2 regions of the Pseudoalteromonas nanhaiensis genome follow, and region 2 is predicted to be linked to the other one. Evidence: predicted binding sites of a transcription regulator. Region 2 holds the regulator's gene; the other holds the start of a gene.

Region 1 (5,428 bases), on a different contig from region 2:
CTCGCAAACGCGTCACAGTAACTGGCGAAATGTCAGCAAAGGCGGCTATGGCACATGGCATCGTGCTTGGTGTTATTGGTTTCGGTTTATTAGCTGTGTATACCAACGTAGTGGCACTCTTATTTGCTACTTTTGGTTACGTCATTTACGTCGGTGTGTACAGCTTATATATGAAACGTCGTTCTGTGTACGGCACCTTTGTCGGAAGCTTATCTGGCGCAGTACCACCTGTAGTGGGGTATTGTGCCGTAACTGGGCAGTTTGATGCTGGTGCTGTGATTTTATTGGTCATGTTTAGTTTATGGCAAATGCCTCATTCATATGCAATTGCAATCTTTCGTTATAACGACTACCAAGCGGCCAGAATTCCTGTGTTACCAGTAGCGCAGGGGATCGAGAAGGCAAAGCATCACATTGTTTTATATATCGCTGTGTATGCGTTGGTTGTGATGTTATTAACCATTAGTGGTTATACAGGTTTAGCCTTTATGGCTGTAGCTTGTACAACGAGTTTTTGGTGGTTGCTAATGGCGCTTCGTGGCTATCGTCGCAATATTGATGTTAGCGGCTGGGCGCGCCAAGTGTTTGCTTTTTCAATTGTAAATATCACGGTTTTGAGCATTGCTATGGCTTTAGATTACCATTCGGTAGCTCCACAGCTACTTGTTTTAACTTAGAAAAAAGTTGCTAACATATCCCAATGTTACAGTAGCAAAGGCCCGGTTTTTTCTCCCCGGGCCTTTTTTCATTGCTGATATTAAAAACGAGCAGCTTGCTCAACTACAATGCCATGGCGAGCCGCTAAACGACGATGGTCTTTATCATAGCCACCACCAATTACGGTTGCGACAGGTACATTGTGCTCAAGGCAACGCTTGAGAACTAAATGGTCCCGTTGCGCTATCCCTTGCCAGCTTATATCAAGTTTTCCTAAGCCATCTTGCTGCCACACATCAACACCGGCATCATAAAGCACTAAGTCTGGGTTTAAGGTGTTTAATAAATAACTCAGAGTATCGTCAACAACGCCTAGGTATTCACTATCAGCGACATTCGGTGCTAAACCAATATCTAAATCGCTGGCCGATTTTCGAAACGGAAAGTTCTTTTCACAGTGAATCGAACAGGTATAAGCATAAGGTTGATGTGCGAGCATTGCTGCGGTGCCATCACCTTGATGAACGTCTAAGTCAAAAATAAGTATATTGGTCACTTCACCACTTTTTATTAGGGTTTCACTGGTGAACGCTAGGTCGTTTACCATGCAATAACCTGAGCCAAAATCAGTATGCGCATGATGAGTGCCACCGGCTAAGTGACAAGCGATGCCATGTTTCAGCGCTAAGCGTGCTGTTTGTAAGGTGCCAAGTGGGGCGGTAAAGGTACGTGCCATTAACTCTTTTGACCAAGGTAAGCCTATGCGGCGCATCGCTTTTTCATCTAAACGATTATGCCAAAGGTCGTGGATGTAGTTTTCACAATGTACTAACTCAAGGGGTTCAGGCGTGCCAAGCATCGGCTGAGTTAGGTTGTCATTTATTAATCCAAGGTTTTGCACATGCTCATATAAATAAGCAAACTTACTCATTACAAAGCGGTGGTTTGGATCGAAGCTAAACGAATAATTAGGATGATAAACCAAAGGTAAATGGGGATTTAACTGCATAGCTCATTGGATAGCTGAATTTGCTACAGCATAGCGAATTTCTGAGCAGATGTTTACTCTGGAGCGTGAATTAAATGCGCTAGTTCTCGATGCAATAGAGCTTCATCACCTAGGTTTAGCTCAATGAGTCGCTTAAGGTGGCTAATACTATCTATATCAATATGTTCGCAGCGAAGCCCAGCATGTTGATGTTCAACATGACACAGTTCAACTTGCATTTTTATCTCAATACTTGATTCGGGTAGGGTGAAAATTAAATCGGCTTTAGAATGGATAGGTATTAAAAATGAATCACTTTTAGTGATAAGTGCACCTTGTAATGATAAATCAAGTAACTGACAGTGATAGTCGTTACCTTCTATATGAAGGACAGCCGGGCAAGAAAATAGCACCCTAGAAAACTCTCTGCGTTCATTCATGTCTCTATTCTCCATACTTTTTAGCCTAAACAGTATAGTTCAATATGAAATGAATGAGAGAAAACAGCTGATAATTACTGATGAAAGTTAATAGTTATAGAAAAGCCCCTAAACTGGGGCTTTTATAATATCAGCTAATTAGCCAATTTTTTTGTATTTGATACGCTTAGGTTGTGCCGCTTCGGCGCCTAAGGTTTTCTTCAACCACTCTTCGTATTCTGTGTAGTTACCATCGAAGAAGTTAATTTGGCCTTCGTCACGGTAATCAAGAATATGTGTAGCAATACGGTCAAGGAACCAACGGTCATGCGAGATACACATTACACAGCCAGGGAACTCTAAAATAGCGTTCTCAAGTGCACGTAGTGTTTCAACGTCTAGGTCATTGGTTGGCTCATCCAGAAGTAATACGTTACCACCAGCTTTTAACAGCTTAGCTAGGTGTAAACGGTTGCGCTCACCACCTGATAGGTCTTTAACGAATTTTTGTTGGTCGTTACCTTTGAAGTTAAAGCGGCCAACATAGGCACGGCTTGGGAATTCAAAGTTACCAATTTTCAATACGTCTTGGCCGTTTGAGATTTCTTGGAAAACAGTGTTGCTCTCGTCCATGTTGCCACGGAACTGATCAACAGTTGCAAGCTCTACTGTTTCACCAACAATGATCTCACCGCTATCAGGCTTTTCTTCACCGCTTAGCATTTTGAAAAGCGTTGATTTACCTGCACCATTGGCACCGATAATACCTACGATAGCGCCTTTAGGCATTGCAAAGTTTAAGTCATCAATTAATACGCGGTCGCCAAAGCTCTTCTTCAGGCCTTTCACTTCGATAACTTGGTCACCTAAGCGTGGACCCGGTGGAATGAATAGCTCATTCGTTTCGTTACGCTTTTGGTAATCATTTTGTTGAAGCTCTGAGAACTGTGCCATACGTGCTTTAGACTTAGCTTGACGGCCTTTCGGGTTTGAACGAACCCATTCAAGTTCTTGTGCGATTGATTTTTGACGTGCTTTTTCAGATTTCTGTTCTTGTTGTAAACGTAAATCTTTTTGCTCAAGCCACGATGAATAGTTACCTTCCCAAGGAATACCTTCACCACGGTCAAGCTCTAAAATCCAACCTGCTACGTTATCTAAGAAGTAACGGTCGTGGGTTACAGCAACCACAGTACCTTCGTAGTCGTGTAAGAAGCGTTCTAACCAAGCAACTGACTCAGCGTCTAAGTGGTTAGTCGGTTCGTCAAGAATAAGCATATCTGGTTTTTCAAGTAGTAAACGGCAGATCGCAACTCGGCGACGCTCACCACCCGAAAGGTGTTCAATTTTTGCATCCCAAGGTGGTAGGCGTAATGCATCAGCTGCACGCTCTAACACGTTATCAATATTGTGACCATCGTGTGCTTGGATGATAGCTTCAAGCTCACCTTGCTCTTTAGCAAGCGCATCGAAGTCTGCACCGTCCATTGCATACTCGTTGTATACTTCATCTAGGCGATTTAATGCATTTTTAACTTCGCTTACCGCTTCTTCTACTGTTTCGCGAACTGTTTTGTTCTCGTCTAGCTGCGGTTCTTGCGGTAAGTAACCGATTTTAGTGCCTGGTTGAGGGCGAGCTTCACCTTCAAAGTCTTGGTCAACACCGGCCATAATGCGCAGTAACGTCGATTTACCTGCACCGTTTAGACCTAGCACACCAATTTTTGCGCCTGGGAAAAAGTGTAAAGAAATATCTTTTAAGATAGTGCGCTTAGGTGGCACAACCTTAGATACTCGACTCATCGAGAATATAAACTTGTCTGGTAACACCATGAAAGAAGCCTTCAATTTATAATAAAAATTAACAGCAAGTATTGTATACCCAAACTACCTCAAAATACAGAATTCAGCGTTTATGATAGGCTTAATATCAAGGTGTTATTTACTCAAAGAGTCATACATTTTAATTAATGACCACTCAGAAATATCACTTCATTTGGACATCTAAACATCTAGAGGTTGAAATTTCTAACTATCCGTTCATAATTAGCACTCTAATATGTATGCTCGGAGCCCGCTATGCCCATTACAGTAAAAGATGAATTGCCAGCTATTGCAAAGTTACGTCAGGAAAACGTGTTTGTAATGCCAAAAAGCCGTGCGAAAACGCAAGAGATTCGCCCAATGCGTTTGGCCATCTTAAACTTAATGCCAAACAAAGTAGAAACCGAGGTGCAGTTTATTCGCTTACTAGCTAACTCACCGCTACAAGTTAATGTTGAGCTGTTGCGCTTAGATACCCACCGCAGCAGTAGTAACTCTGAGCAGCACTTAGATACGTTTTATCGTTATTTTTCTGAGGTAAAAGACAATAACTACGATGCCATGATCATCACGGGTGCGCCGCTTGCACATTTAGAGTATGACGATGTTGTCTATTGGGATGAACTTAAAGTGATTTTAGACTGGGCTGAGCAGCATGTTACCTCTACGCTGTTTTCGTGTTGGGCGGCCCATGCGGGGCTTTATCACCACTATGGTCTTAAGCGTGAACTTAAACCAAATAAGTTAAGTGGTGTATTTACCCACAAAAGCTATTTTGACCACGCAGCACTCACCCGTGGCTTTGATGATACCTTTTTAGTGCCACACTCTCGCTATGGTCATATTGATATTGATAAGATCACTGCCTGTGATGATTTGGTGGTGTTAGCTGGTTCTGAGCGAGTTGGTGCCTATTTAATTAAGAATAAGTCTGGCAGCCAAGTGTATATTACAGGTCATCCAGAGTACGATGCGCATACCTTAAAAGAAGAGTACCTGCGTGATAGCGAGAAGTCTGCAGACGCACCTAAACCAGAAAATTATTTCCCAGATGATAACCCAGATAACGAACCATCGAAAACATGGCAAAGTCATGCCTTTTTATTGTTTTCGAATTGGTTAAACTATTATGTGTACCAAACTACACCGTATGATATTAACTTAGTTAGCCAAGACGTAAGGACTAACAACTATGCCGAGTAATGTAGTGAATAAACGCGAACAATTGACCGAGGCGCTGAAACAGCGAATTTTAATCCTCGATGGCGCGATGGGCACCATGATCCAAGAATATAAATTAGAAGAGCAAGACTATCGCGGTGAGCGCTTTAAAGACTGGCATGTACTTATTAAAGGCAATAATGACTTATTAAGCCTGACTCAGCCAAAGATCATTGCTGATATTCACCGTGCTTACTTAGAAGCCGGTGCCGATATCATCGAAACCAATACCTTTAATGCCACGACTATTTCGATGGAAGATTATGATATGGCGAGTCTTAGTCGCGAAATCAACCTCGAGTCAGCGAAACTTGCGCGC
Region 2 (5,428 bases):
TATTATGCTGGTATGCTCTATAAGCGGCTAGGTCTCTAGCATGATAGCGCAATGTATCTTGTTGCTTAAACGAGCTGTCGTGCTCTTCATCAACGATGATCATGCCAAGTGATAAAAAAGGTAAGAAAATACTCGAACGTGTGCCGATCACTATGGCGCAGCTGCCTTTTTCACAGAAACGCCAGGTCTGTAAGCGTTCGTTATCTGTCAGTGCGGAGTGCCAGAGCATAATCGGTGTATCAGGAAAGCGACGACGAAAACGATTAACCGTTTGTGGTGTTAAGCCAATTTCAGGCACTAATACTAGGGCTTGTTGGCCCTTTTTAAGTACTTCTTCTAGGCATTGCAAATACACTTCGGTTTTACCACTTCCGGTAACCCCTTCAAGTAAAAAGCTGGTAAAGCCGTTAGCTTGATTAATGCTGGTACACGCCACAGCTTGTTCTTTATTAAGTACAGGTTTGCTACCTACTGTCGGCGGGCGTTGCTGCCACTGGTTATCATGTTCGATAAACTGAGTGATCAGTTGTTTGTCGAGCAGGCTATCGATGGTTTTTTTTGTAAATCCGAGTGCTTTTAATTCTGTAACCGATGATTTGCCCGATTCGGCTAGCTGCTTTAATAAACTTAACTGGGTTTTTGCTTTTAGCGACGGCAGCTTTGCACCTTTTTCGGTCAGCTCAACCATGTTAATGCTGGTTTTATCAGGGCATTCGCCTTGTCTTAATGCAGCCGGAAGTGCCGTATGAATGGTTTCACCCAATGGATAACAGTAGTAGCGTGCAGTGAATTTCAGAAGCGCTAAATGTTGCTCAGATAAAACTGGCGTGTCGTCTATTACGTCTATAATCGGCTTTATTTTGTCAGCGGGAACATCGGTTGATGTTTTTAGAGCCAACACCACTGCAACCTTTTTTTGACTACCAAATGGCACGCGAACGCGCATGCCTGGCTTTAACTCAGGGCTGTGCAGCAGCTGTTCAACTTTATAATCGAAGGTACGCTGTAAAGGGACTTTTATGGCAACTTCTACAAAGTGCATAACAACTCTACTGAAACAAAGACGGAAAGATAATGTACTAAAATTACGGTTAAAAACCTACCAACAAATACTGAACAACAAGCCACTTGATTATTTTTTTAGCGAAATATGTATTTAAAGCTTGTCGCAAGGTCACTTGAGCTATAAAATACGCGGCCTATTAATTGTATTAACTGCGTATGGTGCCAGACTTCGGGTTTGGAGAGCGATACGGCCTTAACTAGAGGTTCCCTATGAAAGAAGGTATTCACCCTAAGTACGAAGCTATCACTGCAACTTGTTCATGTGGTAACAAATTCGAAACTAGCTCAACTCTTTGTAAAGACATCCACTTAGACGTATGTTCTGAGTGTCACCCGTTTTACACTGGTAAGCAAAAGATTTTAGACACTGGCGGCCGTGTTGATCGTTTCAACAAGCGCTTCGGTGCACTTAGCAGCAAGAAGTAATTTCTGCTGTTTAGTTAAAAGAAGCACCTTAGGGTGCTTTTTTTATGGCTAAAATTCACAAAATTCGTTATTAACGCTGACACTTACTTATCATCTTCACTCATTTCCTTTGCATAACTATTTCTGGCTGTTATGCCCATTATGTCGTTAATTGTAGAGACAAAGTGCCACCCCTTGGCTATATTCTTTTTTGTATAAATGAGTATACCAATCCGCAATAATACTTAATCATTTTGAGGGATTAAACCTGTCGCTACCTGCGTTAAAAATTTCTGATTTAGAACACAACTAAATAACGAAATTTTTGCCTTGCTATCAACAAGGTTTCATTGCCTCAAAATAGACTACTTAATTAAGCGTATTGGTATCTAAAAGCTATTAAAAATAATAAATTTAAATAATTTCGTGAGTAAATGCTGTGAACTTCGTTGAAATGGCTGTTTTGGGCTAATTTCGGCTATTTGCAGTGTTCGTGCATATAAAATACAAAAACACGCGCTTAAAAGGCCATAAATAGGTTAATTTTTATGTTTGATTAATCGCAACTATGCACAGAAATTGTTGGGAAATCCTTTAAAATTAAGCGATATAGCTTATAACAGGATAGACCTGATAATACTTGGAATTTTTATACATTACAGGTATCGTACTGATGCAAGCTCTCTCACTTTTTAACTTTTTGCAGGATACTATCGCGTTATGTCAGATTTTCGTGAAAAAGCATTACATTACCACGCTCACCCCGTTCCAGGTAAAATTAGTGTTGAACTAACTAAGCCAGCCGAAACGGTTAACGATCTCGCTTTAGCTTATAGCCCAGGTGTGGCTGAACCAGTCCGCGAAATTGCTGCTGATCCAGCAAATGCCTATAAGTACACAGGTAAAGGTAACATGGTTGCGGTTATTTCAAACGGTACCGCAATTCTAGGATTAGGTAACTTAGGCCCGCTTGCATCAAAACCTGTAATGGAAGGTAAAGCGTTACTATTCAAACGTTTTGCTGGCCTTGATTCAATTGATATTGAAGTAAAACACCGCACAACAGAAGACTTCATTAATACGGTTGCTAACATCGCTGATACGTTTGGTGGTATCAATCTAGAAGATATTAAAGCGCCAGAGTGTTTTGAAATCGAAAAAGCGCTTATCGAGCGTTGCGATATTCCAGTTTTCCACGATGACCAACATGGCACTGCTATTGTTACCGCTGCTGGTATGCTTAATGCCCTTGAAGTACAAGGTAAAGACATCGAAGATGCAATTATCGTATGTTTAGGTGCCGGTGCAGCTGCAGTTGCTTGTATGGAGCTATTAATAAAATGTGGCGCACTGCGTGAGCACATCTATATGCTTGACCGTAAAGGTGTGATCCACACTCGTCGTGATGACTTAAATGAGTATAAGCAATTATTTGCTAACAATACTGATAAGCGTACATTACAAGACGTTATTGCTGATGCTGATGTGTTTGTAGGTGTATCTGGTCCTAATCTATTAACTGCCGATGATCTTAAACTGATGGCAGATAAGCCTGTGGTGTTTGCGTGTTCAAACCCAGATCCTGAGATTGCCCCAGAAGTTGCACACAGTGCACGTAACGATTTAATTATGGCAACGGGGCGTTCAGACTTCCCTAACCAAGTGAATAACGTGCTTTGTTTCCCGTTTATTTTCCGTGGTGCGCTAGATGTGCGAGCAACGGCAATTAATGATGAAATGAAAATTGCAGCTGTGCATGCTATTCGAAGCATTGCAAAAGAGCCTGTACCAAGCGAAGTATTAAAAGCGGCTGGCGTTGAGTCACTAGAGTTTGGTGCCGAGTACATCATTCCTAAGCCAATGGACCCGCGTTTATTACCTCGTATTGCTCGTGCTGTTGCTGAGGCGGCAGTAGAGTCAGGGGTTGCGCAAATTGAGATGCCAGAAGATTACATGCGTTAAACTTAATTAACGCTAATAAAAAAACTCAGCCTAAGCTGAGTTTTTTTATGCCTGTGGCTATCGGCGGTGATCCGATGGCCGAAATACTTACTCTGAATCAAGAACAGGGATATCTAACCCCATTTCTTGCATAATCTTTTTAACTTCTTCTGGCACCTTTTCAGGGTTGTCTTTACGAAGGTCATCGTCATTTGGTAATGGTTGACCTGTAAAAGCATGTAGGAAAGCTTCACACAATAACTCACTATTCGTCGCATGACGTAAGTTATTGATCTGACGACGTGTACGTTCATCAGTTAATACTTTTAATACATTAAGTGGGATCGATACGGTAATCTTTTTTACTTGTTCTGATTTTTTACCGTGTTCTGCATATGGGTGAATGTATTCACCGTTCCATTTAGCCATAAGTTATTTCGTTGCCTCGGTTGTCAGTTATTTACGCGAGATACCAATTCAAAATAGAACACTTCGTAAAGGTAATTAGTATTTCTCATCGCGCAAGATGCGGAAATTCTATCTCTTTAAAAAAGATAGTCAAATACTAGTTATTTAGCCATCTAGTAGTGTAAATGTATAAACTTCTATTGTGAGCTATAAATACTTTGACTTCTCATAGTCGATCATCTAACCTTTTAGACGTCTAAACATCCAATTTATGAATAGGTGATGAAATGAGTGAAAAAAATAAAGCGACGATAGCGGTTCGTCACGGCATCGAAGCCGATAAGCATCATGGTGCGGTTGTGCCACCTCTATACTTATCAACCACCTATTCATTTGCTGACTTTGATACTAAACGCCAGTATGACTATGGCCGCAGTGGTAATCCGAATCGCGATATCTTAGCTGAAACTTTAGCTGAGCTTGAAGGGGGTGCAAGAGGCATTATTACTGCAACAGGTATGTCTGCAGTGCATTTAGCAACTCAGCTGTTAAACAGTGATGACACACTGGTTATTCCACATGACTGTTATGGCGGTAGTTACCGTTTATTCACCTCGCTTGAAAAACGTGGCCTGTTAAAACTAAAAGTTTTGGATTTAACTAAAACTGAAAATCTCCAAGAAATTTTAGCGATTAAACCTAAGTTGATTTGGATTGAAACGCCAAGTAACCCAATCTTGCGTTTAACAGATATTAAAGTAATTACTAGTATTGCTAAGCAGTGTGGTGCTTTGGTTGCGGCTGACAACACCTTCTTATCACCTGCATTACAAAACCCCATTGAGTTTGGTGTTGATATTGTTGTGCACTCAACCACTAAATATATTAATGGTCACTCTGATGTAGTGGGCGGTGCAGTGATTGCTGCAACGCAAGAGCTAGGCGATGAGCTTGCTTGGTGGGCGAATAACATTGGTATTACTGGTGCACCATTTGATAGCTACTTAACCCTTCGTGGTTTACGTACTTTAAATGTACGTTTGAAGCAGCACCAAGAAAATGCCTTTGCAATTGCTGAGTATTTAGAAAACTCACCTTATGTAAGCCAAGTTTATTATCCAGGCCTTTCTTCACACCCACAGCATGAGCTTGCTAAAGCACAGCAACGCGGTTTTGGTGGCATGGTGAGCTTTGATATTAAAGGCGACATTAACGATGCCGCAGCGTTTTTAACAAGCCTTAAAGACTTTAGCCTTGCTGAGTCGCTTGGTGGGGTAGAGAGCTTGATTTGTCACCCTGCAACGATGACACACGCAGGTATGGAGCCTAAAGCCCGTCTTGAAGCTGGTGTCGGTGATACCCTTATTCGTATTTCTGTAGGCATTGAAGACGTAAAAGACCTTATTGCCGATTTAGACCGTGTTTTTAATTTAGTAAAACCAGGTCAAGGCCAGCAAGTTACAAAAGCTGAAGTTAAGCAAACACAGCAAGATACACAACAAAACGCGTCATTTAAGTTAACGCCAGCACATACGGCATTGTGGTAGAAAAATGGTAAATATTGTTCATAAATTTGGTGGCTCAAGCTTAAGCTCGGCAGAACGCTATC

What was found. Region 2 encodes MetJ, which represses methionine synthesis genes. Its sites were predicted from a motif close to TAGACGTCTAGACGTCTA; they were not measured.
Region 1: the regulator MetJ is predicted to act here: its motif matches at 4,062-4,079, upstream of metA (homoserine O-acetyltransferase MetA).

What each region holds. Positions count from the first base shown of each region.
Region 1 is NZ_JBPNYQ010000011.1:72,474-77,901, reverse strand. It holds gene cyoE (heme o synthase) at 1-677, shown strand, start outside; gene ACSFVZ_RS11395 (histone deacetylase family protein) at 758-1,666, opposite strand; gene ACSFVZ_RS11390 (PilZ domain-containing protein) at 1,720-2,085, opposite strand; gene ettA (energy-dependent translational throttle protein EttA) at 2,224-3,897, opposite strand; gene metA (homoserine O-acetyltransferase MetA) at 4,144-5,091, shown strand; gene ACSFVZ_RS11375 (homocysteine S-methyltransferase family protein) at 5,081-5,428, shown strand, end outside.
Region 2 is NZ_JBPNYQ010000001.1:83,519-88,946, forward strand. It holds gene priA (primosomal protein N') at 1-1,042, opposite strand, end outside; gene rpmE (50S ribosomal protein L31) at 1,276-1,491, shown strand; gene ACSFVZ_RS00340 (malic enzyme-like NAD(P)-binding protein) at 2,191-3,432, shown strand; gene metJ (met regulon transcriptional regulator MetJ) at 3,520-3,840, opposite strand; gene metB (cystathionine gamma-synthase) at 4,107-5,366, shown strand; gene metL (bifunctional aspartate kinase/homoserine dehydrogenase II) at 5,371-5,428, shown strand, end outside.